Regions from separate parts of the Rossellomorea sp. GAMAL-10_SWC genome, predicted to be linked through region 3. Evidence: a T-box and tRNA genes for the amino acid it is inferred to sense, from the RefSeq annotation. Region 3 holds a T-box; the other regions hold tRNA genes.
What was found. A T-box is a leader RNA that pairs with one kind of tRNA and senses whether it is charged. The one in region 3 lies ahead of lysS (lysine--tRNA ligase), so its partner is inferred to be a tRNA-Lys.
Positions count from the first base shown of each region.

Region 1 (10,762 bases), 2.0 Mb from region 3:
ATTGGAGGCGTTATTTTTGTCACAACAATTGATTAATAAAATTGCATCTGATTTATCGATCACTACAAAACAAGTAGCTACCGTAATTGAATTAAAGGAAGAAGGAAATTTATCGCAAGTGGATTCGTGAAGTTACCTTCAAAAAAGGAACGATTGACAGTACGGTAAAAGACTCCGAAAAAGACGAGAAAAAAGTATACGAAATGTATTACGAGTACTCTGAACCAATTTCAAGGATAGTTCCTCATAGAATACTAGCAATGAATCGTGCTGAAAAAGAAGATATTTTAAAAGTTGCTATTCAGTCTCCTTTTGATGAGATTATTTTATATTTAGAAAAAAGGGTTATTACAAAGGACACTTTTGTACGACCAATTTTAATGGAAGTCGTTGAAGATGCATATAAAAGATTAATTCAGCCTTCGATTGAAAGAGAGATTCGTAAAGAATTATCCGAAAAAGCTGATTCACACGCGATTAATATTTTCTCAGAAAACTTGCGTTCATTATTACTGCAACCACCATTAAAAGGGAAAATCGTACTAGGAGTAGATCCGGCATTTCGTACAGGTTGTAAATTAGCAGTAGTAGATGAGACAGGCAAAGTGCTCAAAATAGATGTGATTTATCCTCATCCTTTCAGAGGAGAAAAAGAAGAGGTTCAAAGAAATAAAAGAGAACAAGCAATTACAAAAATTAAAGATATTCTTATCAAATTTAAAATAGAAATGATCGCAATTGGAAATGGTACGGCTTCGAGAGAAACAGAGCTGTTTATATCTGGAATTTTAAAAGAAATGAAAAATAATACTTACTATGTAATCGTAAATGAAGCTGGCGCAAGTGTTTATTCAGCATCTGAGCTAGCAAGAGAAGAGTTCCCAGATTTCCAAGTTGAGGAGCGGAGCGCAGTATCAATTGCAAGACGACTACAAGATCCGTTAGCAGAACTAGTAAAAATTGATCCGAAATCTGTTGGGGTAGGATTATATCAACACGATGTATCTCAAAAGAGCTTAAATGAATCATTATCATTTGTCGTTGAAACATCTGTTAACCAAGTTGGTGTAAATGTAAATACAGCATCAGTTTCACTACTTCAATACGTATCAGGTTTGTCCAAAACAGTAGCGAAAAATATTGTTAATTACCGTGATGAAAAAGGGAAAATTACAAACCGAAAAGAGCTTAAAACAATACCGAGATTAGGCGCTAAAACATATGAGCAATGTATTGGATTTTTACGTGTTCTTGAAGGAGATGAGCCTTTAGACCGTACAAGTATTCACCCGGAGAGCTACGTACAAGTAAAAAAATTATTAAAGCAATTAAATTTCTCAACGAGCCAAATTGGTTCAAATGAATTGAAAGAACAGTTAAAAACGATTAATTTAAAAGAAGTATCAGAACAACTAGATATTGGTGAAATTACTCTAAAAGATATTTTAGCATCATTAATGCAACCTGAAAGAGATTTACGAGATGAATTAGCAGCACCAATCCTTCGCCAAGATGTTCTTCAAATTGAAGACCTAAAAATAGGAATGGAACTTGAAGGAACAGTAAGAAACGTAGTCGATTTTGGTGCGTTTGTTGATATCGGGCTAAAGAATGATGGCCTTGTTCATATTTCTAGAATAAGTAGCAAATTTATTAAGCATCCTCTTGATGTTGTATCGGTTGGTCAGGTAGTAAAAGTATGGATTGCTGAAGTAGACCAAAAGAAACAAAGAGTAGGTTTATCTATGTTACCAATTGAATCGAAAGAAATCGTCAAAGCTTAATTTTTTGATAATAAAACCAACATTGATTCAATAATTTAATTTGATAACGGTTTTTTTCATAAAATGCTTTTTGCATTTGAGTTTTAAGCCAACTAGGCATTACCATGATGAAAACCTCCAACTTAAAAATCTTCGCCCATCTTTTTTTGAGGATGGGCGATGAAATAAATGAGTGAGGGGTAACCTTCCGATACACTGTATTAAAAGGATAACTGTATTGTTCATTTTGATAGTAAAAATTACGCCGTTGTAGAGAGATTTACTAAGAGCAGCCCATTTAGCATAAATCGTACTAATAAGATCTTTTGAAATTCTCATTTGTAAGTTTAATGTATGCGCATACCCAAGAATTTGTGAGTTGTTCAGTATAATAAAGAAGAAAAAAGGATGGCGATTCATAAATGGATAATGAGGAGATACAAAAACTAGTTGAAGAACTATCAATCACTTATTTCGATCGACCATTTCTCCACCAAGCTTCTTTCAATACTAGATTGAGGACAACTGGTGGTAGGTATTTATTAAAGACAAGTAATATCGAATTAAATAAGTTTTATTATGAAGAACACGGAATTGGAGAGTTAAAGGGGATCATATTACACGAGCTATGTCATTATCATCTTCATATTATGAAGAAAGGATATAAGCACGAAGATAGAGATTTTAAAGAGCTATTAAAAAAGGTAGGTGCACCTAGGTATTGTAAACCACTAAACTCAATAAAAAAAAGAACGCATTCTTATAAGTATAAATATAGATGTTCAGGGTGTGGGCAAGCTTTCTTAAGAAAAAGAAAAGTGGACATAAGCCGCTATGTATGTGGATCATGCAAAAGTCCATTAAAACTATTATAAATAGTGTTGACATCTAATAGGCATTTAGTTTATATTAATACTTGTCATCACGTTTTAGCAATTGATGAAAAGATTAGTATTTTTCCGCAGTAGCTCAGTGGTAGAGCACTCGGCTGTTAACCGAGTGGTCGTAGGTTCGAACCCTACCTGCGGAGCCATTATTATAGAGAAGTACCCAAGTGGCTCAAGGGGCGCCCCTGCTAAGGGTGTAGATCGTTTACGCGGTGCGAGGGTTCGAATCCCTTCTTCTCTGCCATATATAAGGCCCGTTGGTCAAGCGGTTAAGACACCGCCCTTTCACGGCGGTAACACGGGTTCGAGTCCCGTACGGGTCACCATTTTTATCCTGGAGGATTAGCTCAGCTGGGAGAGCACCTGCCTTACAAGCAGGGGGTCGGCGGTTCGAGCCCGTCATCCTCCACCATTAATTACATATGGTCCCGTGGTGTAGCGGTTAACATGCCTGCCTGTCACGCAGGAGATCGCCGGTTCGATCCCGGTCGGGACCGCCATTATTTACTACAAATTGTAGTATTTTTTTCTTTATTTGGAGAAAAATAGTAAGAGTGGGTTTTTGGAGTTAGCCTTTCTATTTTGAGAGTTAGATCCAAAGTTGAACAATAAGCTTCTACAGATTCTATTGTTAGGGTTATAGAGTTAATTTCTATTTTATAATAAATATTTTGAAATGTCGGATTGTTTTTATCTTGAGGAGTAAATTCGAGAGGTTAAAACATTTCAATATAAAAAAAATCCTGCGGTGTAGGTTCATGAAGGTTACTCGTACTTAGTAAAGAAGTATATTGAAATGTCGGATTGTTTTTATCTTGAGGAGTAAATTCGAGAGGTTAAAACATTTCAACATAAAAAAAATCCTGCGGTGTAGGTTCATGTAGGTTACTCGTACTTAGCAAAGAAGTATATTGAAATGTCGGATTGTTTTTATCTTGAGGAGTAAATTCGAGAGGTTAAAACATTTCAACATAAAAAAAATCCTGCGGTGTAGGTTCATGTAGCATACTCGGGGAAGTAGATCATGCAGCTAGTTCATTGGGCTATAGCCAAGCGGTAAGGCAACGGATTTTGATTCCGTCATGCCCTGGTTCGAATCCAGGTAGCCCAGCCATTTGTTTTTTTGTAAGGATGTCGGATTGTTTTTTATCTTGAGGAGTAATTCGAGAGGTATTAACAATACAACATAAAAAAAATCCTGCGGTGTAGGTTCATGTAGCATACTCGCACTCTAGATAAAGATGAATTTCGAAGTTGTCGGATTGTTTTTTATCTTGAGGAGTTAATTCTAGAAGTAGAAGCAAAACAACATAAAAAAAATCCTGCGGTGCGGGTTCATGAAGGTTACTCGGAGAAGTTGATTCATGATGTAATATCATTGGGCTATAGCCAAGCGGTAAGGCAACGGATTTTGATTCCGTCATGCCCTGGTTCGAATCCAGGTAGCCCAGCCATTTTAGTTTTTTATTAATATGTTTAAGGTAAGGGGATTGCTTTTATCTTAGATGCGATCGTGTAGACAGTAAGTTGGTTTAAAGATATATTGTATTTAGTTATAATTACTTTTAATTATTACGAGCCATTAGCTCAGTAGGTAGAGCATCTGACTTTTAATCAGAGGGTCGAAGGTTCGAATCCTTCATGGCTCACTTTTGTTTATTCGCGGTCGTGGCGGAATGGCAGACGCGCTAGGTTGAGGGCCTAGTGGAGGTTTCTCCGTGGAGGTTCAAGTCCTCTCGGCCGCATCAGTGTTTTCAAGGGTTTTCAAAAATTAATTATTTTTTGGAATTAAAGGCCGTACTCCTTTTTACTCCATATTAGATAAAATTGTAAGATGTTACTGATGTTTTCGGTAACATCTTTTTTATTGAATTTTAAAGTGTTAGATGTGCTATCTTGATAGTAGAATACAATTTTAAAATATTGTGCATCAAATTATATAAAAAGAAATAAGGCTTCTACGTGATGTAGAGGCCTTTTTTGTGTTTAAAAATTGTATGACATTTATAAATCAGTTGGTTACGGTACTAGAATTTGTAAGACTTTAAAATGAATATTAAAAATTTTAAAAATTTATTGTATTTTATGTTATTCTTGATTATAATACAAAGCATAACAAATGAAATGACTTTAAGTGAAAGGAGGTAATCAATGAAAATAGCAGGGATGAATATTACATTCAAGCATTTTCCGATCCAATATTTTTTGGATTGTATGGACCGATTAGGCATCAGTAGCATTGAATTATGGGCTGGTGAACCACATCTCTATGTGTATAGAAATTTGCTTTGCAATTTGAGAGAGATAAAGAAAGAAATTAAAGCTAGAAGTATGGAAATAGTCTGCTATACGCCAGAACAATGCATTTATCCTTACAATCTTGCTGCTTCAGATCTGAATTGGCGAAAAACGAGTATTGATTATTTTATTGAAAATATTCACTCTGCTGTGGAATTGGAGACGGATAAGATGGTAATTACTTCAGGGATCGGTGACTTCTCCCTAACAAAAGAAGAATCGTGGAAATATGCAAGTGAATCAATATATCAAATTACAAAGGTGGCAGAGCAGGAGGGTATCACTCTTGCACTCGAACCGTTAACAAAATTCGAATCTAATTTAATTATTAATACGTGGGAATTAAAGAGAATGATTGACGAAATAAAGTCCCCTTATTTAAAAGGGATGATTGATACTGTTGCAATGAACCTGGCTGGTGAAACACCGGATGATTATTTTTTATTGCTTCCTGAGTTATGTCATTTCCATTTAATAGATGGTGATCGCAAGACAGATTCTCATCTTGCTTTAGATGATGGTCATTTACAATGGAGAGAATATGTAAAAAGCATTCAAAAGCACCAATACGATGGGGCATGCACTCTTGAAATTATGGGGTCAACTTACTATCAAAATCCACTAGATGCTGTTAAAAAATCCTTAGTAAAACTAAATGAATTAGGAATTGTATAATCTAAAAATTTGGAGGAGCCTTTATGAGTAATATTACGCTTACACGAAAGCTTGGATTTTGGTCGGCATTAGCAATTGCAGTTGGTACGACTGTAGGATCAGGTATCTTTGTCTCGTCTGGTGATGTAGCAAAAGCAGCGGGAACCCCTTCTATTTCTATTTTAGCTTGGATTATTGGCGGTATTATCGCTATTCCGCAAGTAATGGTTCTTGCGGAATTATCAACTGCTTACCCTGAAAATGGAAGCGGTTACGTTTATTTGAATAAAGCAGGCTGGAGACCTTTAGCCTTTTTATATGGATGGGCAACATTCTGGGCACTTGATCCACCATCTATTTCGATTATGGCTCTAGCAGTAGTTTCATACTTGGCAAGCTTTTTCCCATTCTTCTCAGGAGTTGCTGGTAAGTTGTTAGGGGTTGCGATCATTTTAATCATAACTTCAATTCATTATCGTAGTGTAAAAGAGGGCGGGCTTTTTCAAGTAATTATTACCGCCGTGAAAATCATTCCGTTCATTATTGTTATTGTTCTAGGTTTAATGTATATGCACCCGGGGAACTTCTCCTATACGCCTCATGGAGAAGTTGTAAAAACGAGTCTAATCGGTGGTGTCTCTGCAACAACCTGGGCATACACAGGTATGGCCGCTATTTGTTTTATGGCAGGTGAATTTAAAAATCCTGGAAAAACGCTACCGCGTGCTCTAATTAGCTCTGTCTTTATTGTATTAATCTTATATACTTTGCTAGCAGTCTGCGTAATTGGATTAATGCCTTTTAGTAAATTGATAGGTTCTAGCGCAGCTGTTTCTGATGCGGTTAAGTATATACCAGGACTATCTCATATTGCTTCTTCGTTTGTTGCGATTACTGCAATTATAGTTATTTTAGGATCACTAAGTTCCTGTATCATGTTTCAACCTAGGTTAGAATACGCGATGGCGAAGGACGGGCTGTTTTTCCAACGTTTTGGTCGTGTCCATCCAAAGTATGAAACACCAAGTTTTTCAATTATTGTTCAAGTTACCTATGCATGTATTCTAGTTTTTGCAACTAATTTAACGACTTTACTAGGCTATTTCACATTAATTCAATTAGTGATTAATATTTTGGATTTTGTAGCGGTTTATAAATGCCGTAAGAGAGAGGACTATAACCCGATTTACAGGATGCCAATGTGGAGACTAACGACGATTTTAGCAATTATTGGAGCTTCTTGGCTTGCTTGGGGTACGTTTACTTGGGCTCCATGGCAAGGGATGGTAGCTGCATTCATTGTTATCGTTACCGGACTACCTGTTTACTTTTACTGGGAAAAACGGTACGGGCCGAATAAGAAAAATGGCGGTAATCTAGAGAAGAATTCAATTATTTCAGGAAGCTAGTGTTCTTTTACTAGCTTTTTAATTTTTTGAAAAATCTTGCTTTATTTGTTATATTTAATTATAATACAAGACATAACAAATATAATTTAGGGGGATCTAACCATGTTAAAATTTGATGAAGCGTTATTTTTAAAACTTGTAGAAAAAGAAGGACTTGCATTTAGAAGTAAAATTGAGGATATCGTCGATTCAATCTGTCAAAAAGGTTACAGCAATCTTTTCCTGATTGGTGCTGGCGGAACGATTGCAATGATGTATCCTTATAAATATATTTTAGAATCAAACTCAACGATCAATGTACATGCCGAAATCGCGGCGGAGTTTATGGTCATGAACAATAAGCATTTTTCAAAGGATTCAGTATGTATTTTCACCTCAGTTTCAGGGACAACACAAGAAACTGTTGCAGCAGCAGAGTTTTGTAAAGAAAGAGGAGCTACTACAATTGCATTAGTAGCGGAGCCAAATACTCCATTAACCCAGGTAGTAGATTACTGTATTACAACCGGCTCGGAAAAGCATTCCTTTGATACGTTCTTTATGTTGTTGTACATGGTAGTATTTCGCTTCATGTATAATAACAATGAATTTCCGCAATATGAACAGTTCACAAAAGAAGTTTCCTTGTTGCCACAAGCAATTTTAGCTGCTGTAAAAGACTTTGATAATAAGGCTGAGGAATTTGCTATTAAACATAAGGATACAGATTATCATATGATGGTGGGCTCAGGTAACTTGTGGGGTAACACTTATTCATACGCAATGTGTATTTTGGAGGAAATGCAATGGATTCATGCAAAGTCCATCCATGCAGCAGAGTTTTTCCATGGTACGCTTGAGCTAGTTGTTGAAGATACTAGTGTTATTTTACTTAAAGGAGAAGATGAAACAAGACCATTGATGGATCGTGTTGAAAGATTTGCTGAAAAAGTTACAAATCAATTAACTGTTATTGATACAAAGGACTTTGAATTGCAAGGCATTAGTGAGGAATTTAGAAAACATTTTTCTGTTAGCGTTAACTGGGCGGTCTTAAGTCGAATCAGTGTTTACCTGGAAAAGGAAAGAAACCACTCATTAGACCTAAGAAGATACTACCGCAAAGTAGAATATTAAAATATTTAGTGGGCACTACATAGTAGTGCTCGTTTCTTAGAATAAAAAGAAGGTTGGGATTAGATGAGAATTGTTACAGTCGGCGATAACTGTATGGATGTCTATCTTACAAACGAGAAAGTGTATCCTGGAGGAAATCCGGTAAATGTTGCTGTCTATTTAAAGGAGTTAGGGGCGGACTCTTCGTATATCGGGTGGGTTGGAAGTGATTCCTATGGTGAACAAATGATTAAGTCAATTCAAAGTAAGGGTGTCGATACATCGTTTATTTCTAAAAAGATAGGAAAAACAGCGGTTACCTATGTTGAATTGGTTAATAATGACCGTCATTTTGGAGATTACGATGAAGGAGTAATGGCACAGTTCACATTAACTGATGAAGAACTGGAGTTTATTCAAACCCATCAACTCGTCCACGCTGGTATATGGGGACATGTTGAGGAGTATTATCCACTTTTTAAACAAAAAGGCTTACTTACTGCATTTGATTTTTCAGACCAGTTAGAGCACGATTTAGTAAAGAAACTACCTAGTTATGTGGACTATTCCTTTTTTTCTTATAAAAAAGATGATGAATATATCAGGGGATTTTTAAAGGAGGTAAAAACAAAAGGTTCCAAGGTTGCTGTTGCTACGCTTGGAGAAAATGGATCTTTAGCTTTCGACGGGAAACATTTTTATCAATTTGGAGTATTGGAAGATAATGTAGTAGATACGATGGGAGCAGGAGATTCTTTCATAGCTGGTTTTCTTTTTGGTACTTTACAGGGCCATTCGATCCAACAGTGTTTGGAATTGGGGACTAAAACGGCTACAAAAACAATTGGATATTTAGGTGCATGGTGACGATGACTAGTCGGCAGTGTATAATAATGTTGAAAAACATTGACGGATAGGATGAAAATTATGAACCTAAATTCTTCAACCCCACAGCCTCTCTATATGCAGATTAGGCAAATGCTACAGAATGATATTCAACAAGGGAAATATAAACCAGATCAACAGATTCCCACAGAAGCTGAGCTTTGTGAAACGTATAATGTCAGTCGAATCACTATTCGAAAGGCTATTGAGGAATTAGTGAAGGATGGTACATTAACACGCATACCACGCAGGGGGACATTTGTAGCTTCGAATAAGTTTAATAATGAACTGCTATCTGTAAGCGGATTCTCGGAGTTTAGCCACCAACTAGGGATGATTCCAAATTCCCGAATCCTTAGAAGTGAAGTCATCCCTGCATCAAAGGATGTTGCAGAACATCTTAAAGTTGGAGAAGGAAGTCGCGTGCTAGAGCTTGAGCGACTTATGTATGTGAACGACCGTCCACTTTTTTATGATATTGCACATTACTCACTAATTCGTTTTCCTGATTTGGAAAAGAAAATTGCAACAGATGAATCCACATATAAAGTACTCTCAAAGGACTATAATACGGAAATCCTAAGCAACGATAAAATTATCGACGTAATCGGTGCGACAAAAGTATATGCTAATTACCTTGAATGCGATATAGGAGCCAATCTCTTTAAAATCCTAAAAATAGCCTATGATTCAAATGAGGAACCTGTCCACCTTTCAACATTTATGTGTGAAACAAGTAAAGTAACCTTAACCGTTCATCGCACAAAATAGAGATAATTCTATTTTAAATAGAATACATATTTTTATAAAAAAACTCACTTTTATTATTTAAAAGTGAGTTTTTGCATTAATAATTTGCAGGAATTACCTGGATAGCTTTAAATTTTTGATTATTATCTGAGTAATGCCACCATTCTTTAGAATAGCCTACAAAACCTACTTGTCTCATTGCCTTATCCATAATTTGATAATTCTTTTCCTGTTCACTGCTTCGTTTATAACTTCGAGATGCTCGTGAAGAAAAATCATCGAATTTAGATTGCATATGTACTTCTATTCCATCTAAAGTACATATTGTAATATCTACCGTTGCGCCAAGTTGGTGTCCACGGATATTTTTAGGATCAGGTTTAGCTACATAATTCGAATTAGGATATGCGTTCCAAAGTGTTTGTTGTGCAGATAAAGGACGATAAGCATCCCAAACTTTAATAGTATATCCTTGTTCTTTAAGGATTACGTTTGCTTTTGCTAACTTTTTTGCTGTGCTTGTCCTAAGTATTGCTTGACTAAAATTATAAATACGTTTGCCAGTAAAGTTATTAGTTGTGTTATATTTCAAGTCAACAATAATACTTTTATCTAATGATTTAACATTAGTGAACTCCGCCGTCACATATTCTCCATTTATAAATCCTGTTGATTTTTTAAACTTAATTTTATACCATCCATTGGAGTGTTTTTTAATAACCATTAAAAGTTGGCCTTTATTAACTGAACCAATCAACTTATATGATGTACTAGGCCCACTACGGACGTTTAATTTATTTGCAGTTACAGTATAAACTTTATTTGCTGCATATGTAGAAGTTGGATTTGTAAAGAAACTTATCGATAGGATTGAAAGAGTTATAAAAACTACAAATATTTTCTTAATAATTCTCATAATTTCACCTTCTTTACTTTTAACAATAACGATTATTCTACAGAAAAGCTCACATTACCTTTCAATTTGAAACTATAAGATAAAATAAAAAACATTACCGTTAAG
Region 1 covers NZ_CP144911.1:4,131,302-4,142,063, reverse strand. Annotated here, with positions in the region: partial or broken gene V5E38_RS20020 (helix-hairpin-helix domain-containing protein) at 111-1,784, shown strand; gene cmpA (cortex morphogenetic protein CmpA) at 1,774-1,884, opposite strand; gene V5E38_RS20010 (SprT family zinc-dependent metalloprotease) at 2,186-2,638, shown strand; tRNA gene V5E38_RS20005 (tRNA-Asn) at 2,722-2,796, shown strand; tRNA gene V5E38_RS20000 (tRNA-Ser) at 2,804-2,894, shown strand; tRNA gene V5E38_RS19995 (tRNA-Glu) at 2,902-2,976, shown strand; tRNA gene V5E38_RS19990 (tRNA-Val) at 2,987-3,062, shown strand; tRNA gene V5E38_RS19985 (tRNA-Asp) at 3,075-3,150, shown strand; tRNA gene V5E38_RS19980 (tRNA-Gln) at 3,690-3,764, shown strand; tRNA gene V5E38_RS19975 (tRNA-Gln) at 4,030-4,104, shown strand; tRNA gene V5E38_RS19970 (tRNA-Lys) at 4,227-4,299, shown strand; tRNA gene V5E38_RS19965 (tRNA-Leu) at 4,313-4,395, shown strand; gene V5E38_RS19960 (sugar phosphate isomerase/epimerase family protein) at 4,802-5,623, shown strand; gene V5E38_RS19955 (amino acid permease) at 5,647-7,011, shown strand; gene V5E38_RS19950 (SIS domain-containing protein) at 7,114-8,127, shown strand; gene frlD (carbohydrate kinase family protein) at 8,191-8,973, shown strand; gene V5E38_RS19940 (GntR family transcriptional regulator) at 9,034-9,762, shown strand; gene V5E38_RS19935 (M15 family metallopeptidase) at 9,839-10,657, opposite strand.
Region 1: it encodes a tRNA-Lys, which carries the amino acid that the T-box ahead of lysS (lysine--tRNA ligase) is inferred to sense. The anticodon was not compared.

Region 2 (10,762 bases), 2.1 Mb from region 3:
CTACTCGTAATGGAGTAGTATCTTTACCTGAATACATAGGGTACTGAGGACAGACCCAGGGAACTGAAACATCTAAGTACCTGGAGGAATAGAAAGCAATAGCGATTTCCTGAGTAGCGGCGAGCGAAACGGAAGATAGCCCAAACCAAGAGGCTTGCCTCTTGGGGTTGTAGGACACTCTATACGGAGTTACAAAGGAACGGGGTAAATGAAGCGACCTGGAAAGGTCCGTCAAAGAAGGTAAAAACCCTGTAGTTGAAACCTCGTTCCCTCTTGAGTGGATCCTGAGTACGGCGGAACACGTGAAATTCCGTCGGAATCTGGGAGGACCATCTCCCAAGGCTAAATACTACCTAGTGACCGATAGTGAACCAGTACCGTGAGGGAAAGGTGAAAAGCACCCCGGAAGGGGAGTGAAAGAGAACCTGAAACCGTGTGCTTACAAATAGTCAGAGCTCGTTAACGAGTGATGGCGTGCCTTTTGTAGAATGAACCGGCGAGTTACGATCCCGTGCAAGGTTAAGTTGAAGAGACGGAGCCGCAGCGAAAGCGAGTCTGAATAGGGCGATATAGTACGTGGTCGTAGACCCGAAACCGAGTGATCTACCCATGTCCAGGATGAAGTTCAGGTAACACTGAATGGAGGTCCGAACCCACGCACGTTGAAAAGTGCGGGGATGAGGTGTGGGTAGCGGAGAAATTCCAATCGAACTCGGAGATAGCTGGTTCTCCCCGAAATAGCTTTAGGGCTAGCCTTATGTGTTAGAGTCTTGGAGGTAGAGCACTGATTGGACTAGGGGCCCCCAACGGGTTACCGAATTCAGTCAAACTCCGAATGCCAATGACTTATCCATAGGAGTCAGACTACGAGTGATAAGATCCGTGGTCAAGAGGGAAACAGCCCAGACCGCCAGCTAAGGTCCCAAAGTATACGTTAAGTGGAAAAGGATGTGGAGTTGCTTAGACAACCAGGATGTTGGCTTAGAAGCAGCCACCATTTAAAGAGTGCGTAATAGCTCACTGGTCGAGTGACTCTGCGCCGAAAATGTAACGGGGCTAAACGTATCACCGAAGCTGCGGATTGATACCGTATGGTATCAGTGGTAGGGGAGCGTTCTAAGGGCGTTGAAGCTAGATCGTAAGGACTGGTGGAGCGCTTAGAAGTGAGAATGCCGGTATGAGTAGCGAAAGACGGGTGAGAATCCCGTCCACCGTATGCCTAAGGTTTCCTGGGGAAGGCTCGTCCTCCCAGGGTTAGTCAGGACCTAAGCCGAGGCCGACAGGCGTAGGCGATGGACAACAGGTTGATATTCCTGTACCACCTCATTTCCGTTTGAGCAATGGAGGGACGCAGAAAGATAGGGTAAGCGCGCTGCTGGATATGCGCGTCCAAGCAATTAGGCTGATGTGTAGGCAAATCCGCACATCATAAGGCTGAGTTGTGATGGCGAGGGAAATATAGTACCGAAGTTCCTGATTCTACGCTGCCAAGAAAAGCTTCTAGCGAGGAAATAGGTGCCTGTACCGCAAACCGACACAGGTAGGCGAGGAGAGAATCCTAAGGTGAGCGAGAGAACTATGGTTAAGGAACTCGGCAAAATGACCCCGTAACTTCGGGAGAAGGGGTGCTCTTTTGGGTGTATGCCCGGGAGAGCCGCAGTGAAAAGGCCCAAGCGACTGTTTAGCAAAAACACAGGTCTCTGCGAAGCCGCAAGGCGAAGTATAGGGGCTGACGCCTGCCCGGTGCTGGAAGGTTAAGAGGAGGGGTTATCCCTTACGGGAGAAGCTCTGAATTGAAGCCCCAGTAAACGGCGGCCGTAACTATAACGGTCCTAAGGTAGCGAAATTCCTTGTCGGGTAAGTTCCGACCCGCACGAAAGGCGTAACGATTTGGGCACTGTCTCAACCATAGACTCGGTGAAATTATAGTACCTGTGAAGATGCAGGTTACCCGCGACAGGACGGAAAGACCCCGTGGAGCTTTACTGCAGCTTGATATTGAATTTTGGTACAGCTTGTACAGGATAGGTAGGAGCCTGAGAAGCCGGAGCGCTAGCTTCGGTGGAGGCGTCGGTGGGATACTACCCTGGCTGTATTGAAATTCTAACCTAGAGCCGTGATCCGGCTCGGAGACAGTGTCAGGTGGGCAGTTTGACTGGGGCGGTCGCCTCCTAAAGAGTAACGGAGGCGCCCAAAGGTTCCCTCAGAATGGTTGGAAATCATTCGAAGAGTGTAAAGGCATAAGGGAGCTTGACTGCGAGACCTACAAGTCGAGCAGGGACGAAAGTCGGGCTTAGTGATCCGGTGGTTCCGCATGGAAGGGCCATCGCTCAACGGATAAAAGCTACCCCGGGGATAACAGGCTTATCTCCCCCAAGAGTCCACATCGACGGGGAGGTTTGGCACCTCGATGTCGGCTCATCGCATCCTGGGGCTGTAGTCGGTCCCAAGGGTTGGGCTGTTCGCCCATTAAAGCGGTACGCGAGCTGGGTTCAGAACGTCGTGAGACAGTTCGGTCCCTATCCGTCGTGGGCGCAGGAAATTTGAGAGGAGCTGTCCTTAGTACGAGAGGACCGGGATGGACACACCGCTGGTGTACCAGTTGTTCTGCCAAGAGCATGGCTGGGTAGCTATGTGTGGAAGGGATAAGTGCTGAAAGCATCTAAGCATGAAGCCCCCCTCAAGATGAGATTTCCCATAGCGTTAAGCTAGTAAGACCCCTGAGAGACGATCAGGTTGATAGGTCAGAGGTGGAAGCGTGGTGACACGTGGAGCTGACTGATACTAATCGGTCGAGGACTTAACTAACAAGTTTGATAATGACATTATCTAGTTTTGAGGGTATAAGTTTTATAAAAAAATATTAAAAAAGTTATTGACTTTGACTGATATTTTGATATAATAATTAATGTCCTAAAGAAAATGAATCAAGTGATGATAGCGAAGAGGTCACACCCGTTCCCATACCGAACACGGCAGTTAAGCTCTTTTGCGTCGATGGTAGTTGGGGGTTTCCCCCTGTGAGAGTAGAACGTCGCTTGGTTTGATGGAGGATTAGCTCAGCTGGGAGAGCACCTGCCTTACAAGCAGGGGGTCGGCGGTTCGAGCCCGTCATCCTCCACCATATGCCGACTTAGCTCAATTGGTAGAGCAACTGACTTGTAATCAGTAGGTTGGGGGTTCAAGTCCTCTAGTCGGCACTCTTTTGAGCCATTAGCTCAGTAGGTAGAGCATCTGACTTTTAATCAGAGGGTCGAAGGTTCGAATCCTTCATGGCTCACCATTTTCTCAAAAGAGAATATTTGCGGGTGTGGCGGAATTGGCAGACGCGCTAGACTTAGGATCTAGTACTTCGGTGTGGGGGTTCGAGTCCCTTCACCCGCACCATTTAAATTTATAAGTTATAAGCAGTATACGCGGAAGTAGTTCAGTGGTAGAATACAACCTTGCCAAGGTTGGGGTCGCGGGTTCGAGCCCCGTCTTCCGCTCCACATATGCTGCCGGGGTGGTGGAATGGCAGACACACAGGACTTAAAATCCTGCGGGGGTTGACCCCGTGCCGGTTCGAGTCCGGCCCTCGGTACCATTTATAATATGCGCCCGTAGCTCAATTGGATAGAGCGTTTGACTACGGATCAAAAGGTTATGGGTTCGAGTCCTTTCGGGCGCGCCATATTACGGGAAGTGGCTCAGCTTGGTAGAGCACCTGGTTTGGGACCAGGGGGTCGCAGGTTCAAATCCTGTCTTCCCGACCATTTCAATAAGGGGCCTTAGCTCAGCTGGGAGAGCGCCTGCCTTGCACGCAGGAGGTCAGCGGTTCGATCCCGCTAGGCTCCACCAAGATGATCTTTGAAAACTAAACAAAACATGAAGTAAACGTCAATTATTAGTTTTTTGAGCAATACAAGATTTAAACTTAACTTTTATGGAGAGTTTGATCCTGGCTCAGGACGAACGCTGGCGGCGTGCCTAATACATGCAAGTCGAGCGGACTAATGGGAGCTTGCTCCCGTTAGTTAGCGGCGGACGGGTGAGTAACACGTGGGCAACCTACCTGTAAGACTGGGATAACTTCGGGAAACCGGAGCTAATACCGGATGACATAAAGGAACTCCTGTTCCTTTATTGAAAGATGGCCTCGGCTATCACTTATAGATGGGCCCGCGGCGCATTAGCTAGTTGGTGAGGTAACGGCTCACCAAGGCGACGATGCGTAGCCGACCTGAGAGGGTGATCGGCCACACTGGGACTGAGACACGGCCCAGACTCCTACGGGAGGCAGCAGTAGGGAATCTTCCGCAATGGACGAAAGTCTGACGGAGCAACGCCGCGTGAGCGATGAAGGCCTTCGGGTCGTAAAGCTCTGTTGTTAGGGAAGAATAAGTGCTAGTTGAATAAGCTGGCACCTTGACGGTACCTAACCAGAAAGCCACGGCTAACTACGTGCCAGCAGCCGCGGTAATACGTAGGTGGCAAGCGTTGTCCGGAATTATTGGGCGTAAAGCGCGCGCAGGCGGTTTCTTAAGTCTGATGTGAAAGCCCCCGGCTCAACCGGGGAGGGTCATTGGAAACTGGGAAACTTGAGTGCAGAAGAGGAAAGTGGAATTCCAAGTGTAGCGGTGAAATGCGTAGAGATTTGGAGGAACACCAGTGGCGAAGGCGACTTTCTGGTCTGTAACTGACGCTGAGGCGCGAAAGCGTGGGGAGCAAACAGGATTAGATACCCTGGTAGTCCACGCTGTAAACGATGAGTGCTAAGTGTTAGAGGGTTTCCGCCCTTTAGTGCTGAAGTTAACGCATTAAGCACTCCGCCTGGGGAGTACGGTCGCAAGACTGAAACTCAAAGGAATTGACGGGGGCCCGCACAAGTGGTGGAGCATGTGGTTTAATTCGAAGCAACGCGAAGAACCTTACCAGGTCTTGACATCCTCTGACAACCCTAGAGATAGGGCTTTCCCTTCGGGGACAGAGTGACAGGTGGTGCATGGTTGTCGTCAGCTCGTGTCGTGAGATGTTGGGTTAAGTCCCGCAACGAGCGCAACCCTTGATCTTAGTTGCCAGCATTTGGTTGGGCACTCTAAGGTGACTGCCGGTGACAAACCGGAGGAAGGTGGGGATGACGTCAAATCATCATGCCCCTTATGACCTGGGCTACACACGTGCTACAATGGATAGTACAAAGGGTTGCAAGACCGCGAGGTGGAGCTAATCCCATAAAACTATTCTCAGTTCGGATTGTAGGCTGCAACTCGCCTACATGAAGCCGGAATCACTAGTAATCGCGGATCAGCATGCCGCGGTGAATACGTTCCCGGGCCTTGTACACACCGCCCGTCACACCACGAGAGTTTGTAACACCCGAAGTCGGTGGGGTAACCTTTTAGGGGCCAGCCGCCTAAGGTGGGACAGATGATTGGGGTGAAGTCGTAACAAGGTAGCCGTATCGGAAGGTGCGGCTGGATCACCTCCTTTCTATGGAGACATCATGAACCGTTGGTTCATGTATGAAATGTTTCTTCATTGTTTTGTTTAGTTTTGAAGGATTATCCTTCTATTATAGATATGGGCCTATAGCTCAGCTGGTTAGAGCGCACGCCTGATAAGCGTGAGGTCGATGGTTCGAGTCCATTTAGGCCCACCATATCTTTTTAATATAATAATGGGGCCTTAGCTCAGCTGGGAGAGCGCCTGCCTTGCACGCAGGAGGTCAGCGGTTCGATCCCGCTAGGCTCCACCATTTTTTTATTTTGTACCTTGAAAACTAGATAATGTCATTCATTAAACTGCGTAAGTTTAATTCAATTAGTTTTAAAAATTAGTTAAGTTAGAAAGGGCGCACGGTGGATGCCTTGGCACTAGGAGTCGATGAAGGACGGGACTAACACCGATATGCTTCGGGGAGCTGTAAGTAAGCTTTGATCCGGAGATTTCCGAATGGGGAAACCCACTACTCGTAATGGAGTAGTATCTTTACCTGAATACATAGGGTACTGAGGACAGACCCAGGGAACTGAAACATCTAAGTACCTGGAGGAATAGAAAGCAATAGCGATTTCCTGAGTAGCGGCGAGCGAAACGGAAGATAGCCCAAACCAAGAGGCTTGCCTCTTGGGGTTGTAGGACACTCTATACGGAGTTACAAAGGAACGGGGTAAATGAAGCGACCTGGAAAGGTCCGTCAAAGAAGGTAAAAACCCTGTAGTTGAAACCTCGTTCCCTCTTGAGTGGATCCTGAGTACGGCGGAACACGTGAAATTCCGTCGGAATCTGGGAGGACCATCTCCCAAGGCTAAATACTACCTAGTGACCGATAGTGAACCAGTACCGTGAGGGAAAGGTGAAAAGCACCCCGGAAGGGGAGTGAAAGAGAACCTGAAACCGTGTGCTTACAAATAGTCAGAGCTCGTTAACGAGTGATGGCGTGCCTTTTGTAGAATGAACCGGCGAGTTACGATCCCGTGCAAGGTTAAGTTGAAGAGACGGAGCCGCAGCGAAAGCGAGTCTGAATAGGGCGATATAGTACGTGGTCGTAGACCCGAAACCGAGTGATCTACCCATGTCCAGGATGAAGTTCAGGTAACACTGAATGGAGGTCCGAACCCACGCACGTTGAAAAGTGCGGGGATGAGGTGTGGGTAGCGGAGAAATTCCAATCGAACTCGGAGATAGCTGGTTCTCCCCGAAATAGCTTTAGGGCTAGCCTTATGTGTTAGAGTCTTGGAGGTAGAGCACTGATTGGACTAGGGGCCCCCAACGGGTTACCGAATTCAGTCAAACTCCGAATGCCAATGACTTATCCATAGGAGTCAGACTACGAGTGATAAGATCCGTGGTCAAGAGGGAAACAGCCCAGACCGCCAGCTAAGGTCCCAAAGTATACGTTAAGTGGAAAAGGATGTGGAGTTGCTTAGACAACCAGGATGTTGGCTTAGAAGCAGCCACCATTTAAAGAGTGCGTAATAGCTCACTGGTCGAGTGACTCTGCGCCGAAAATGTAACGGGGCTAAACGTATCACCGAAGCTGCGGATTGATACCGTATGGTATCAGTGGTAGGGGAGCGTTCTAAGGGCGTTGAAGCTAGATCGTAAGGACTGGTGGAGCGCTTAGAAGTGAGAATGCCGGTATGAGTAGCGAAAGACGGGTGAGAATCCCGTCCACCGTATGCCTAAGGTTTCCTGGGGAAGGCTCGTCCTCCCAGGGTTAGTCAGGACCTAAGCCGAGGCCGACAGGCGTAGGCGATGGACAACAGGTTGATATTCCTGTACCACCTCATTTCCGTTTGAGCAATGGAGGGACGCAGAAAGATAGGGTAAGCGCGCTGCTGGATATGCGCGTCCAAGCAATTAGGCTGATGTGTAGGCAAATCCGCACATCATAAGGCTGAGTTGTGATGGCGAGGGAAATATAGTACCGAAGTTCCTGATTCTACGCTGCCAAGAAAAGCTTCTAGCGAGGAAATAGGTGCCTGTACCGCAAACCGACACAGGTAGGCGAGGAGAGAATCCTAAGGTGAGCGAGAGAACTATGGTTAAGGAACTCGGCAAAATGACCCCGTAACTTCGGGAGAAGGGGTGCTCTTTTGGGTGTATGCCCGGGAGAGCCGCAGTGAAAAGGCCCAAGCGACTGTTTAGCAAAAACACAGGTCTCTGCGAAGCCGCAAGGCGAAGTATAGGGGCTGACGCCTGCCCGGTGCTGGAAGGTTAAGAGGAGGGGTTATCCCTTACGGGAGAAGCTCTGAATTGAAGCCCCAGTAAACGGCGGCCGTAACTATAACGGTCCTAAGGTAGCGAAATTCCTTGTCGGGTAAGTTCCGACCCGCACGAAAGGCGTAACGATTTGGGCACTGTCTCAACCATAGACTCGGTGAAATTATAGTACCTGTGAAGATGCAGGTTACCCGCGACAGGACGGAAAGACCCCGTGGAGCTTTACTGCAGCTTGATATTGAATTTTGGTACAGCTTGTACAGGATAGGTAGGAGCCTGAGAAGCCGGAGCGCTAGCTTCGGTGGAGGCGTCGGTGGGATACTACCCTGGCTGTATTGAAATTCTAACCTAGAGCCGTGATCCGGCTCGGAGACAGTGTCAGGTGGGCAGTTTGACTGGGGCGGTCGCCTCCTAAAGAGTAACGGAGGCGCCCAAAGGTTCCCTCAGAATGGTTGGAAATCATTCGAAGAGTGTAAAGGCATAAGGGAGCTTGACTGCGAGACCTACAAGTCGAGCAGGGACGAAAGTCGGGCTTAGTGATCCGGTGGTTCCGCATGGAAGGGCCATCGCTCAACGGATAAAAGCTACCCCGGGGATAACAGGCTTATCTCCCCCAAGAGTCCACATCGACGGGGAGGTTTGGCACCTCGATGTCGGCTCATCGCATCCTGGGGCTGTAGTCGGTCCCAAGGGTTGGGCTGTTCGCCCATTAAAGCGGTACGCGAGCTGGGTTCAGAACGTCGTGAGACAGTTCGGTCCCTATCCGTCGTGGGCGCAGGAAATTTGAGAGGAGCTGTCCTTAGTACGAGAGGACCGGGATGGACACACCGCTGGTGTACCAGTTGTTCTGCCAAGAGCATGGCTGGGTAGCTATGTGTGGAAGGGATAAGTGCTGAAAGCATCTAAGCATGAAGCCCCCCTCAAGATGAGATTTCCCATAGCGTTAAGCTAGTAAGACCCCTGAGAGACGATCAGGTTGATAGGTCAGAGGTGGAAGCGTGGTGACACGTGGAGCTGACTGATACTAATCGGTCGAGGACTTAACTAACAAGTTTGATAATGACATTATCTAGTTTTGAGGGTACGAAGTACAACTCTATAAATCAGGTGATTATGGCAAAGAGGTCACACCCGTTCCCATACCGAACACGGCAGTTAAGCTCTTTTGCGTCGATGGTAGTTGGGGGTTTCCCCCTGTGAGAGTAGAACGTCGCCTGGTAACCAAAAACATCAGCTATTAGGCTGATGTTTTTTTTGTTATCTAAAAATGCTCAAATGAACAAACGAAATAGAGCAAGTTAATAATTTTTTTAATAAAAGTAAAAAGGAAAAAAAGCTTCTTAAAAGAATTGTATAACATATATATATATATACTGATAAAGAAAAATCGCCGATTGGCGAGCCTTTAGGTAAAGACAGAGAGGATATAGCACTTATATTTAATACCCAAAATTGAAAAATACGTCAATTTTTCTTCTAGGCTACCAATTCAATTTATACAATTCTTAAAGGTAAAAAGATTAAGAGCTGTATCGTTTGGAAAAAATGGTAAAGAGATAATAGTTGAAATTTTTCATGAAAGGAATATAATAATAGTCAAAGATAGTCAAAGTCAGTAAAGGTGGTAAATAGATGAAGAATATATCAGATATTATTGAACAATATCTAATGCACTACTTTGACATATCCGATAAAGATTATGTCGAGATAAAAAGAAGTGAAATAGCGAATAAATTTGATTGTGTACCTTCTCAAATAAATTATGTAATTAATACTAGATTCACATTAGAAAGAGGATATGTAGTAGAAAGTAAACGTGGTGGCGGCGGGTATATTAGAATTATTAAAGTGCAATTTCATGATAAAGCAAGCGTGATTGATCAAATATTAAGTAGTTTTACTAATAATATTGCACAGTCTAGCTCAGAGGACTATATTCGTCTACTACTTGAAAAAAATGTAATTACTGGGCGAGAAGCAAAAATGATGTTAAGTGTATTAGATCGTTCAGTAATAATGGTTAATTTACCTTATCGAGATGAGTTAAGAGCAAGAATGTTCAAGGCAATGCTAAGAAGCTTAAAGTATAAATAGAATATGGAGGTTGCCCATAATGATTTGTCAAGAATGTCAAGAACGTCCGGCAACATTACACTATTCTAAAATTATTAATGGTGAGAAAACAGATATTCACTTATGTGAGAAATGCGCAAATGAATCGAACAATAAACATATTTTTTCTGAAATAGGTGGTTATTCTGTAAATGATTTGTTAGCTGGATTGTTTAAAGGTAATACTGGTATTTATGAAATGAAGAAAAATAAATTTCATCAAGATTCCCAAATTGAATGTCCTAGATGTAAGATGACTTTTCAAAAATTTACTAAAATTGGACGTTTAGGTTGTTCTACTTGTTATGAAACATTTATGGATCAGATGAAACCAATTGTTAAAAGAATTCATAGTGGTAATGTATCGCATACAGGGAAAATACCTCAAAAGATTAATGGGGCGATCTCCTTGAAAAGGAAGCTACAAGACTTGAAATCTCAAATGCAAAATTTTATTGATAAAGAGGATTTTGAGCAAGCAATTAAGATACGGGATGAAATTCGTGAAATTGAAAAAGATTTACAAGCCCTTCAAAAGGAGGTGGAGTAAGTTACATGTCTATTAATCGAATTATTAATGAGGCCATCAGTCCATGGATGAAACAAGAAGGTCCAGATGATGATATCGTTTTAAGTAGTCGTATTAGGTTAGCTAGAAATTTCAGTGCATATTTGTATCCAGCTTTACTTAGTCAAGACAAGGCAAAAGAAATTTGTCATTTAGTTAAACATTATTTTGAAGGTAGTACAGCTTTACCAAACGGACCTTTTGAATATATTGAAATTAATAAGTTAGAACCAGTAGAGAAAAGAGTATTAATTGAAAAACACTTAATAAGTCCTAATTTAGTTCAAGAGTCGGTACATGGTGCATGTATATTATCTCAGGATGAACAAATTAGCATTATGATCAATGAAGAAGACCATTTAAGAATTCAAGCTC
Region 2 covers NZ_CP144911.1:4,254,837-4,265,598, reverse strand. Annotated here, with positions in the region: rRNA gene V5E38_RS20750 (23S ribosomal RNA) at 1-2,808, shown strand, start outside; rRNA gene rrf (5S ribosomal RNA) at 2,928-3,043, shown strand; tRNA gene V5E38_RS20740 (tRNA-Val) at 3,049-3,124, shown strand; tRNA gene V5E38_RS20735 (tRNA-Thr) at 3,128-3,200, shown strand; tRNA gene V5E38_RS20730 (tRNA-Lys) at 3,208-3,283, shown strand; tRNA gene V5E38_RS20725 (tRNA-Leu) at 3,305-3,387, shown strand; tRNA gene V5E38_RS20720 (tRNA-Gly) at 3,417-3,491, shown strand; tRNA gene V5E38_RS20715 (tRNA-Leu) at 3,500-3,586, shown strand; tRNA gene V5E38_RS20710 (tRNA-Arg) at 3,597-3,673, shown strand; tRNA gene V5E38_RS20705 (tRNA-Pro) at 3,679-3,755, shown strand; tRNA gene V5E38_RS20700 (tRNA-Ala) at 3,765-3,840, shown strand; rRNA gene V5E38_RS20695 (16S ribosomal RNA) at 3,923-5,472, shown strand; tRNA gene V5E38_RS20690 (tRNA-Ile) at 5,565-5,641, shown strand; tRNA gene V5E38_RS20685 (tRNA-Ala) at 5,662-5,737, shown strand; rRNA gene V5E38_RS20680 (23S ribosomal RNA) at 5,818-8,755, shown strand; rRNA gene rrf (5S ribosomal RNA) at 8,811-8,926, shown strand; gene V5E38_RS20670 (CtsR family transcriptional regulator) at 9,340-9,801, shown strand; gene mcsA (protein-arginine kinase activator protein McsA) at 9,821-10,369, shown strand; gene mcsB (protein-arginine kinase McsB) at 10,375-10,762, shown strand, end outside.
Region 2: it encodes a tRNA-Lys, which carries the amino acid that the T-box ahead of lysS (lysine--tRNA ligase) is inferred to sense. The anticodon was not compared.

Region 3 (10,762 bases):
AAAAAACTGATCAAATCATTGACCAGTTTCAAATCATATTAATATTGAGTTAATTTATTCAATGGTGCTTGAATAATTAGTGGTTTTTTTGCAGGATCTAACCATTTTAAAATGGATACTACATTTGTTTTAGATGTAGCTGTGCAGCCTGCAGTATACCCTGAAGTTCCAGCTACGTGAAAAAAGATTGCACTACCTTTTCCCGGGGTTCTCGCAGTATTATAGTTAATAACAAATCCATAATCATATTGGGAAATATTCATTTTTTCAGCAGTTTTCCATCTACCGTCATTTTCTGATGCTAATTGCCAAGTATTATATAATTTACTATTCGAATCATCTACCCAAACATCATTTGAAGTAATTTTACGATAAGTCATTTTCGTACCTGGATTTGCATATCTACCGAATGCTGTTGTAATTGTATATTTCCCTTCAGGTGTTTCATAATCACCCTCATTCTTACTACTAATCATGCCGTTTTTACCGATCACACCTGAATATGTATGTAACTTTTTCCAACTAGTACCGCTTTTTTCAAATGTTTCAATAAAAACATTTCTTGTACTTTCATTTTCAGCTGACACAATGATTAATTGCTTTGAAGTACCTAAAGTTTTCATTTTATTTACGGTCGTAGCAGAAACTGTTGTTGGAGTTTTTTTAATATATTTACTTGAAACCCATCCAGTTTTTGTTCCACTTTTTATTTTATACCAAGATCCACTTGTGCTTGTAATCGTAACTTTCGCACCCTTTTTAAGTGTCCCAATTACTTTATAACTAGTACTAGGACCGCTTCTTACATTTAAAACTGATGCAGTTACTGTACCGCTTATCGTCGCAGCTTCCACGGTCTTAATTGAATTCGGAGTAGTATTTCCATAGAATAAACCTCCAGTTAAAATTGATAGTGCTAAAGTTGTTTTGCAAATACTTTTAATCATTAAATCAGCTCCATTGTAAAGTAAATCTATATTCGAGCCTTTATTATACATAACTAACCTTACATAATAAGGACATTTTTATTACAATTCAATTAGTTTTATAACAGTTCTCTTAAAATTGTAGAAATTATTAAAATTCTTCCGATACTATTTAAATTATAATCAAAAATGACAAAAAAAGATGCATTTTAATTTGTTCTCTTCTGTGGGACAAATGCTAAAAAAAGTAATTGAAATAGCGTAATATTAACACTAAACAAAGTATTGGAATTCGTACCAAGGATTTGTTTTTTTATTTACATATCTACAATAAAATAGTATACATTTCTACTATTATTTTTTTAATTTAAAATTAGCAATTTCTTTTCCACCCGATGTTACTATTAAAGTACCATCTAAAGCATTTTCTTTTAGTTTTTCTAGTTTGTCTGTTGACGGAACTCTCACAGGAATTTGAGAAGTTTCCTCGGTTACACCTAAATCAAATGTAAGAATGTATTTTCCAATTTTATTGGATTTAATTCCCCCATCAAACTGAACACCATAACCTAAGCCCGTTTCATAATACGACGAAGGATTAAATAGATTAAATCCCATTATATCTTTAGAAATAGTAGCTAATTTTTTGCTAGGAACTAACTTTACCTTTAAAGTCGTATCTGCTGTTCCTCCGATTTGTCGATTTCCATTATTTTTAATTTTAAATTCGTAGAGTAAAGCTGTTGGAATAACCTCTTGTCCCTTTTTATCACCTTCAGTTAAAATGGTTGAGCCAACATATTTTTTATCTTTAACAATCTCAACTTTTTTACTAACAAGGTCTAGAGATGGTTTAGACGAGCAAGCAGTTAATAGAACAAGAAGCAAGGTAATACTTAAAAGAGTTGTGTACCATTTCATCACTTGTCCTCCTTTAATGTCAATTACGCTTATTTTATCATAACATTTCCATTTTTCAGAAAAAATTATCACATATACAAAATATCTTCATTTGTAAAGTTGTAATATGTTCAATTTCTAAGGAAGGATTGAACCAAATTTAACTATAATAATCGCTTTAAATACACAATGTACAATAACTATTGTACTTAAGATTTTAGTGCTATTTTATAAACCATTTATCCTTAATTAATTAAACAAAAAGCCTAATATCAATAAAAACAGACCATTCCGCTACAGCGAAATGGTCTGCGATTTTAAATCGATTTCTAAATTTTATCCCCGTAAAGAGATCCCGTTAATTTTAAATTTTGGCTTCTTTATTATTTCTTAATGTCCGACCATCATTGAAGATTTTGATTCGTCAAGATCTGCTTTTGACGCATCTGCATCTTGCACTTTTGGTTTACGTAAAATAATTGCTAACAACGCTCCTACTAATGCAATACCTGCTGCTAGTAAGAATGTATCACCAAATGCTGAAATCATTGCATTTAATGGATTCGTTGTTTTTGCCATATAATCCTTTGTACTTGAAGTTAAAAATCCAGCCATACCTGCTACTGCAAATGATACCATTACTTGCTGAGCAGCTGCAGTTAAAGGCGTTACACGACTTACTAAATGTCTTGGTGCAGATTGTAATACGTGTGTATTAATCGGCATCATTGATAATCCCATTCCAGCACCCATCATTGCAAGTGTTAACATTATAAATGTGTTTGAAGAGTCAACTGTAATTTTAGAGAAAATGAATAGTGCAGATGTGATAATTGTTAAACCAACTAACGCCATCGGTCTAGCTCCAACTTTATCATACATTTTCCCACCAATTGGCATCATTAAAGCAGATGCTAATGCTTGAGGTAACATAATTAAGCCCGTTTCAAATGCCCCATATTGTTTAACTGTTTGTAAAAATAATGGAACAATTAGGAAAGAACCGAATAAAGCAATTTGCATAATCCAAGTAATTAAAATACTTCTAACAAAATCAGACGATTTAAATACACGTAACTCAAGTAAAGGTTGTTTTAGGCGAAGCTCAACAAAGATGAAAAGTAATAATGCAACACCACCAACAATTAAACCTGTTAATGTTCCTTTTGAAGTCCAACTTATTGAACTTTGACTAACTCCGTAAGCTAACATTGAGAAAGCGATTGGAGCAATAATAATTCCTAATCCGTCTAAAGCAGGTACTGATTTAGATTCAAAATTAGGTAAAAATTTAGCGCCAATGATCATTGCAATAATACCGATTGGTAAATTAATTAGGAAAATCCAATGCCAAGTAGAATACTCAACAAACCACCCTGAGATAACCGGACCTAATGCAGGCGCAAGTAACATCGGAATTCCAAGCATCCCCATAATTGAACCGATTTTTTCTGGAGGAGCTAATCTAAAGATAATTGCCATACCGATTGGCGCAACCATTCCTCCACCAATTCCTTGTATTACTCGAAATAAAATTAACTGTTCAGGTGTTTGAGCTACAGAACAAAGAACTGATCCGATTGTAAAAAACAAAATCGTTAATAAGAAAATTTTCTTAGCTCCAAAACGATCAGACATCCAGCCTGCAAGTGGTATAACAGCCGATAATGCCAATGTATATCCTGTAATCGTCCACTGCATTTTTGTTAAATCAGATTTAAAATATTCGGTAATTCCAGGTAATGCTACGTTTACTACCGTACTATCTAAAATAACCATGATCATACCTACGATTACTGCCATCATTGGACCAATAATCGTTTTTACACTAAACGGCGTGTCAGCCGAGTTTTGCTGATTATTCATATATTATCCCCATTTCTTCTATCTATTTTTGTTAAGCAGTATTGAAATTCGTTCAAATTTTCCATTCTATTTATTAGTGCAAAAAAACATTTTATGATAAAAGCGAAATTTGAACAGAAAGTCTATCATACAAAAAAACAATTAAAATGTAAATAGTAATTGTCCTTAATCCGAAAACAGTACTCACAATAAGTACAGTATATGTTAATTATATGTCCTTTTCAAGTTTAATATTTAATTATTTTTATTGTTTCTTTGTAAACCTACTTTGTTGCTTCAAACAGAAAGTTTTAATAATAAAACAAATAAAAATAGCCCTTATGATTCTATTCACAGGGCTATTTTTTAATCACATTATTTTAATTATTTATTTTTAACATACTTCATCATTAGATGAGCAATTGTATGTTGTTCTTGTTCATCTGCAACTTCCCAAAGGTCTTTTAAAATTTGTTCTTCTGCATTTTTTGGTTCAACTTCATTTGCTAAATAATTTCCTAAGCGATATGCCATTTCAGAAATAGCACCTTCACCAACACCTTTTTCACCTGTTGCATCTAAACGATCACCTAAAAAATCTTTCCATTGATCCCAGTTATCTAAAATTGACATCGTTTTTCACCTCATAATAATAGTTGTTGAAGATTACATAAATACTATTTGCCTTTTATGAAGTAATTATGTATGAATTATTATCCGGGTAATATTATCAGAAAATTTAAATAAAAAGAGCTAACCATTTTGCAAAATTAGCTCTTTTAGTTATTTTATTTTTTATTCTCGTTCATAAAAAATATCGCTAAAGTACCAGGCCCTGCATGAGCACCTATAGCAGAACCGATTGAATTAATGACAAATTCCTTACATCCAAATGTCTCTGCCATCGCATTTTTAATTTCAATTGCTTTTTCTTGATCGTCACCGTGAGAAATACCAATTAATTGAGTTGATAAATTTGTCCCTCTAGATTCCATAATTTCAAGAATTCTTTTTATCAATTTTTTTGAACCTCTAATTTTTTCAAGTGGAATTAACTTTCCATCTTCAACGTGTAAGATCGGTTTAATATTTAATAAATTGCCGACAAAACCAGCAACCTTACTCAAGCGACCTCCACGCACCAAATATTGAAGGTCATCCACTGTAAAGATATGTTCTATATGTTGTATGCTATGTTTAATATTAATAACAACATCTTCTTTTGTAGCTCCCTCCATCACAAGCTTTGCAGCATTAACAGCAATTAACCCTTGTCCGATTGATGCACTTTTTGTATCAAATATCTCTAAATCAAAATCAGGAAATTCCTCGTCAAATTCATTTTTTACCATTACTGCAGATTGATATGTACCTGAAAGTTCAGAAGAAAACGCTATATAGATACATGGTGTATTTTCTTTTGCATATTTAACGAAGGTATTATAAATATACTCATAAGACGGAAGAGACGTTTTAAATACTTTTCCATTACGCATTTCATTAAATAAAGTCTTTGAATCCAATGTTAAACCATCAAAATATTCTTTTTCATCTTCTGAATAAACTCGTAGTGGAATGACATCAATATTATATTGTTCAATGATCTCTTTTGGTAAATCAGCCGCACTATCCGTAATAATTTTTAAATTCATCTAATCATACCTCTGTTTCAAAAAATTGGTTTATTCTATTTAAACGCATAAATTCTATTCTCTCACAAAATGCTTTTACAGAAAAACAAAATGGTTTAATATAATTTTAACATAATCGGGCAAGAAGTCTCCTTCCTCAAGTGTGTGAAGGATTTTAGTCCAACAGTAGGTGGGATGTGAATTGCCTTTTTTCGATAGAAAAGCATATGGTTATATGCTATGATTTTCTTATGAATTGTTCTTTGATAAGTAGTTATAGAGGTTGAGTGGACAAATAAGACATAGTGCGAAAACCAAGCCCGTCACCCTTCCACTCGTAATATAACTAAGGTAACGAAAGAGCCTCCATTCGTTGGACATCTACCGCAGGAACTGTGGGAAGTAACGCTCGTGGAGATGAAAGGTTGCTTTCGTCACGGAATCGAGAAGTCCCCACTTCAAGCGTTAGCTAAGTGGTGGGAGTAGTTCACTAATAATATTTGCTATTAACTAATATATACCTTCTTTTTTTCATATTCTTCACAAAAAATTATTAATTTACCATTCGAACTGTTGATTTGGATAATAGCCATATCGATATTCTAATTGTTTTTTTTCATCTTCACTTCTTTTTTGACGCAATGCATAAATAATTAAAATGGATCCGAACACTTGTACCCAGCTACCAACAAGTAATAAATCTTTACCTAATATAGTCTTATCACGTAGTAACGCCACATTAGCAATACCGTCAATTAAAGCTCCTAAACCGATTAATTGATTGCCATAAGCCTCAATTTTATCTAGTTGCGTCCCCTCAATCAATGCTCCAGTTGTTTCAATTTGAGCACCAATTGATTGTATAATACCTCCTAGCGCGTTTAACCTAATACCTTCTTTTTCCATTCCTTCAATTTCTAAATTTGTTGCAAATGTATTTGTAGCATTTCCGGCTGCTTGAATCCAAGCACCAATCATCATTGTTAATTCATATTCTTTTTCTATTTCATTTTCATTTTCTTTTTTTGCTCTCTCATATAATTTTTCTCTTCCAATTGCTTGAATGGTGTTGCCAAAAGCTTCGATTGCATTACCTTTAGCGAATAAACTTCTACCAAAGTTTTCACTTACGATTTTTGTACTTGAAATACCAACTGCAGCCGTTGATGTACCTAATAATAAAAAATATGCACCGATTAGGGGTAAATCATCAACTAAATCCCTCAATTTGGCACCTCCATTCAAACAGTATTTAAACTAGTTTATTCAACTTTAAATTTAATTGACAATTAATATTGTTTTGATTAATATAATAACAATTAATATTTCGAAATTTAAAAGCTATGAAGAGAAAAGTAGTAAAGTTAAAATTATTTACAGAGAACTCCTGTGTGCTGAAAAAGGAGTAATAATAGACTTTATGAAAAAAGACTTGGAGCTTCGTATGGAACTAAAGTTCACTAGTTCACTTTAGGGATGGTACGACGGGTTCTCCCGTTATAGAGATAGGGTATAAGCATTCGTGCCGTACCTAAATAAGGTTGGTATGGTAACATATCAATAAACTGGGGTGGTACCACGAAGTTTACAAACTCTCGTCCTCAAGATGATTAAATCTTGGGGGTGGGAGTTTTTTTATTTGCAATAGTTAAATAAAAATAATTTTGAGGTGAAAACATGCACTGGGCATATAAAATCGCAAATGAATTAATTGAAAAATATCCAAATAAAGAAACTTATGTATGTGCATCTGGCATAAGTCCATCCGGATCGGTTCATATTGGAAATTTTCGTGAGATCATTACAACTTATTTTGTTGTGAAAGCTTTAAATAATTTAGGTAAGAAAACAAGATTTATCTTTTCTTGGGATGATTTTGATCGTTTTAGGAAGGTCCCAAATAATATTGATCCAACTTATCATCGTTTTATAGGGAAAGCTTATTCAAATATTCCTGACCCATTTGGTTGTCACTCAACATTCGCTGAACACTTTGAAAAGGAATTTGAAAATTCCTTAACTGAACTAGGAATTCAGGTTGAGTTTATTTATCAAAGTAAAGAATACAAATCCGGTAGATACAATGAAGACATAATATATGCTATTGAAAAAAGAAAAGAAATTTATGATATTTTAATGAAGTTCAAAACAAGTGTTCCAACTGAACAAGAACGTAATGATTTTTACCCTATTACTCTGTACTGTGAAAATTGTGAGAAAGATGATCCTTCAATAACTCAATATAATAAGGAAAGCAAAACTTTAGATTATACATGCCGTTGTGGATTTTCAAATCAATTATCTGTAGAAGTTTCAAACAATATTAAATTAAACTGGAAAATTGATTGGGCAATGAGGTGGATGAAAGAAGATGTGGTTTTCGAACCTGGTGGAAGAGATCATTCATCTGAAACCGGGAGTTACAATGTTTCAAAAGAAATTGCTAAAGCTATATTTGACTATGATGCACCTCATTATACACCTTATGAGTTTATTAGCATAAAAGGTCAAAATCAAAAAATGTCGAGCTCCTCTGGTTATTTAATAACCCCAGCTGAGTTAATGCAAATCTATTTACCCGAAGTGATTCTCTTTATGTTTGCTAAATATAAACCAACAGCACCATTTAAGATTGGTCTAGATGAAGACGTGATTAAAAACTATTCAGAATTTGAACGGTATCAATCAAATTATATTGATCAATCTTTACTCGATTTAGATATTTGCCAATCGGTCGAATTTGCACATAACGGCAAAATTGATAAAAAATATCCAAAGTTTAATCATGTAGCTAGCATTCTGCCTCTCGTTAATTACAATATAGATCTTTTAAAAGACATATTTGTTAATAATGGAGAAACTTACTCATCCATTGAAATACAGAAAATTAGTCAGTTGGCTGAATATTGGATTAAAAAATACAATCAACAAAAAAATATTATAATAAATGAAAAACAGGCTTTTGAATTTTATCACTCTTTAACTGAAGAACAGCAATATTGGTTGAAAAATTTATGTGACTATCTATTAAATACCGAGCTCCAAAATCAAACTGAATTAATGAAAGAATTATACTCGATTTGTTATCATGACGATAAAAAAATAATGAAAGCAAATCAAAAATCTTTTTTCACAATGATCTATCAGCTTGTTTTAAATAGAACAAGTGGGCCACCTATTCCATTGTTGTTTCAAGCAGTGAATAAAAATCAGTTAATCCATTTATTTAACTTCAACAAAGGTTAATATAAGGGCAAAAATAAAAATGAGACTCAGATTTTTAAAATCTGAGTCCCATTTTTATCTATTTCTATTGAATACGATTTTTAAATGCTTCTTCTGTCACAATATAATCTTCTTCTCGATCTTCATGTTTACGGTCTTCAGGAGCGACTAGTGATCCTTTTGGATGAGTTGGTTCATGACCTTTTTTCTTATGATTAAAGCTTTTACCTCTTGCCATTATAAAATCCTCCTTAGTTAAATCATCATTAATAATATGAGTAATTGGACTTTAACTTATAGATGGTAGATTATTACAAGGAGGAATTTTAATAGTCTGATTTTGATGATATGATAATGAAAAGGACTTAATTAATTGTTGAGGTAGAAGATGAAAAAAGAATTTGCAATCAGTATTTCAAATCAGATTAAAAATTGGATGGCTTCAAATAATTTTTTATTTAATATTGAAGAAATACCAACAACTTTCAATACATTACAAAATTTTCAACAATGGACAAACGGTAAACCAATTGTTTCAGCCTTTCATTTAAGTAAAGTCGAGGAAGAAAGCTATTATTTACTATTAATCGACTGGCATCGTAATGACAATTTTTATTTAGTCATATATGTTGAAAATAAATCTACAACAGTTGCAGAAATAAGAGAAATTCGTGAGCAAGATGGACAATTTTCGCTAGTTTGGAATTATAATCCATTGAAACGGGACGGTAAAAACGCTGAACGAAAATCCTATTTCAAACAAGTATTTGGTTCTCTTCAAGTAGATATACCAATTCCGAGCACTCCTAATGAAGTTGAACGATTTTTTAATGATCTCTACAAATTATGTAGAAACCGTCAAACAGCAGACAGGATTATAGATCTATATGATATTTAAATTAAAAATGAGCACTCTACCAAAAGAAACACCTTCTATAATCTAGAAGGTGTTTCACCGTTCAAATCTTCGTAACAAATAACACAATTTTTCCCGTTTTGTTTTCCTGCATACATAGCCTTATCAGCGCGATTAATACTCTCAACTACACCTTTTTGTAGATTAAATTTCGATAGTCCAAACGTCATTGTTACGTGTATGATTTGACTTTCATAATGAAATTCGTGTTTCTCAATCGCACATCTAAGTCTTTCAGCTGTTTCTTTCGATTGATTAAACGGTGTATTTGGTAATACGATTAAAAATTCTTCTCCACCCCATCGCCCTAAATAATCATTCGAACGAATCAATTCTTTAATTCAAAAATCAAAAATGAGCAGTTTAATTCAGTTTCAGTTGTTTTTTCTAAATCAGATAGAATCAAGTCGTGTAGTCCTCTTCGATTTAATGCTCCCGTTAAAGGATCTTTTAATGAAAGATCTTCTAGCTCGGTTTTCTTGCATTCTAAATCATTTACTAATACCTTTATTTTTTTTTCAGCATCCATTCTTTTACCATAAATCGTAAGCATAGTTGAAGTAGTTAAAATATAATATAGAGTTTAGAGAGACATTAATATCATCAATAAATGCATTATCTATTTTTAATTTATCAAATGGAAATTGTTGTAAATAACTAAAAGAAGAATAGCCTGTTCCAAAATCATCAATTGAAAGTCGAAAATGAAACCTTTTAAGATTGAGATACTCAAATCGATTTTCCCAAAATAATATTCAATTAAAGTAATTCACATAATAATCTAAATAATACCGAACAAGAAGTAATATGAAAGTGCATAGAACGAGAATTTTTTGTGTCTTCTCAAGTTTTTCTGCATTTACAACACCTTTCTGGTTATATATTCATACTTAATTATTATCTTAGGATAATTAACTTAAGGTTATTTTAACTTTTATATTTACGTTTCTCAACGTCAAAAAAATGGAAATTAACTATAACTAACGTTAACTATCAACTAAATCCAAACCAAAACAAACCTAGTTCAATCCGAACTAGGTTTGTTTTGAAAAATATTTCTAATGTTAAAACTTATTCTCAATATGTACACTAAACATTAACAGAGTTTTGAAACCGTGCACCCTTTTTTAATAAAAGAGGAGTAATCATAAAACCGATGATCATACCTGCCAAGTGACCAGTTAAACTTGTCGACGGGATAATTAATGAGGATAGTAATCCAATTCCTAAAAATGTTATGACAAACTTACGATCATCAGAAAAGAGCATATTTTTTCTAAATACGGTAATAAATAAATACATTCCTAAAAAAGCATAGC
Region 3 covers NZ_CP144911.1:2,136,485-2,147,246, forward strand. Annotated here, with positions in the region: gene V5E38_RS10355 (SH3 domain-containing protein) at 39-947, opposite strand; gene V5E38_RS10360 (hypothetical protein) at 1,281-1,847, opposite strand; gene V5E38_RS10365 (MDR family MFS transporter) at 2,217-3,692, opposite strand; gene V5E38_RS10370 (DUF3243 domain-containing protein) at 4,056-4,304, opposite strand; gene V5E38_RS10375 (DegV family protein) at 4,460-5,323, opposite strand; gene V5E38_RS10380 (DUF6944 family repetitive protein) at 5,861-6,529, opposite strand; T-box leader at 6,637-6,908, shown strand; gene lysS (lysine--tRNA ligase) at 6,980-8,548, shown strand; gene V5E38_RS10390 (hypothetical protein) at 8,613-8,765, opposite strand; gene V5E38_RS10395 (hypothetical protein) at 8,916-9,425, shown strand; gene V5E38_RS10400 (GGDEF domain-containing protein) at 9,461-9,775, opposite strand; gene V5E38_RS10405 (hypothetical protein) at 9,772-9,972, opposite strand; gene V5E38_RS10410 (EAL domain-containing protein) at 9,977-10,198, opposite strand; gene V5E38_RS10415 (rhomboid family intramembrane serine protease) at 10,533-10,762, opposite strand, start outside.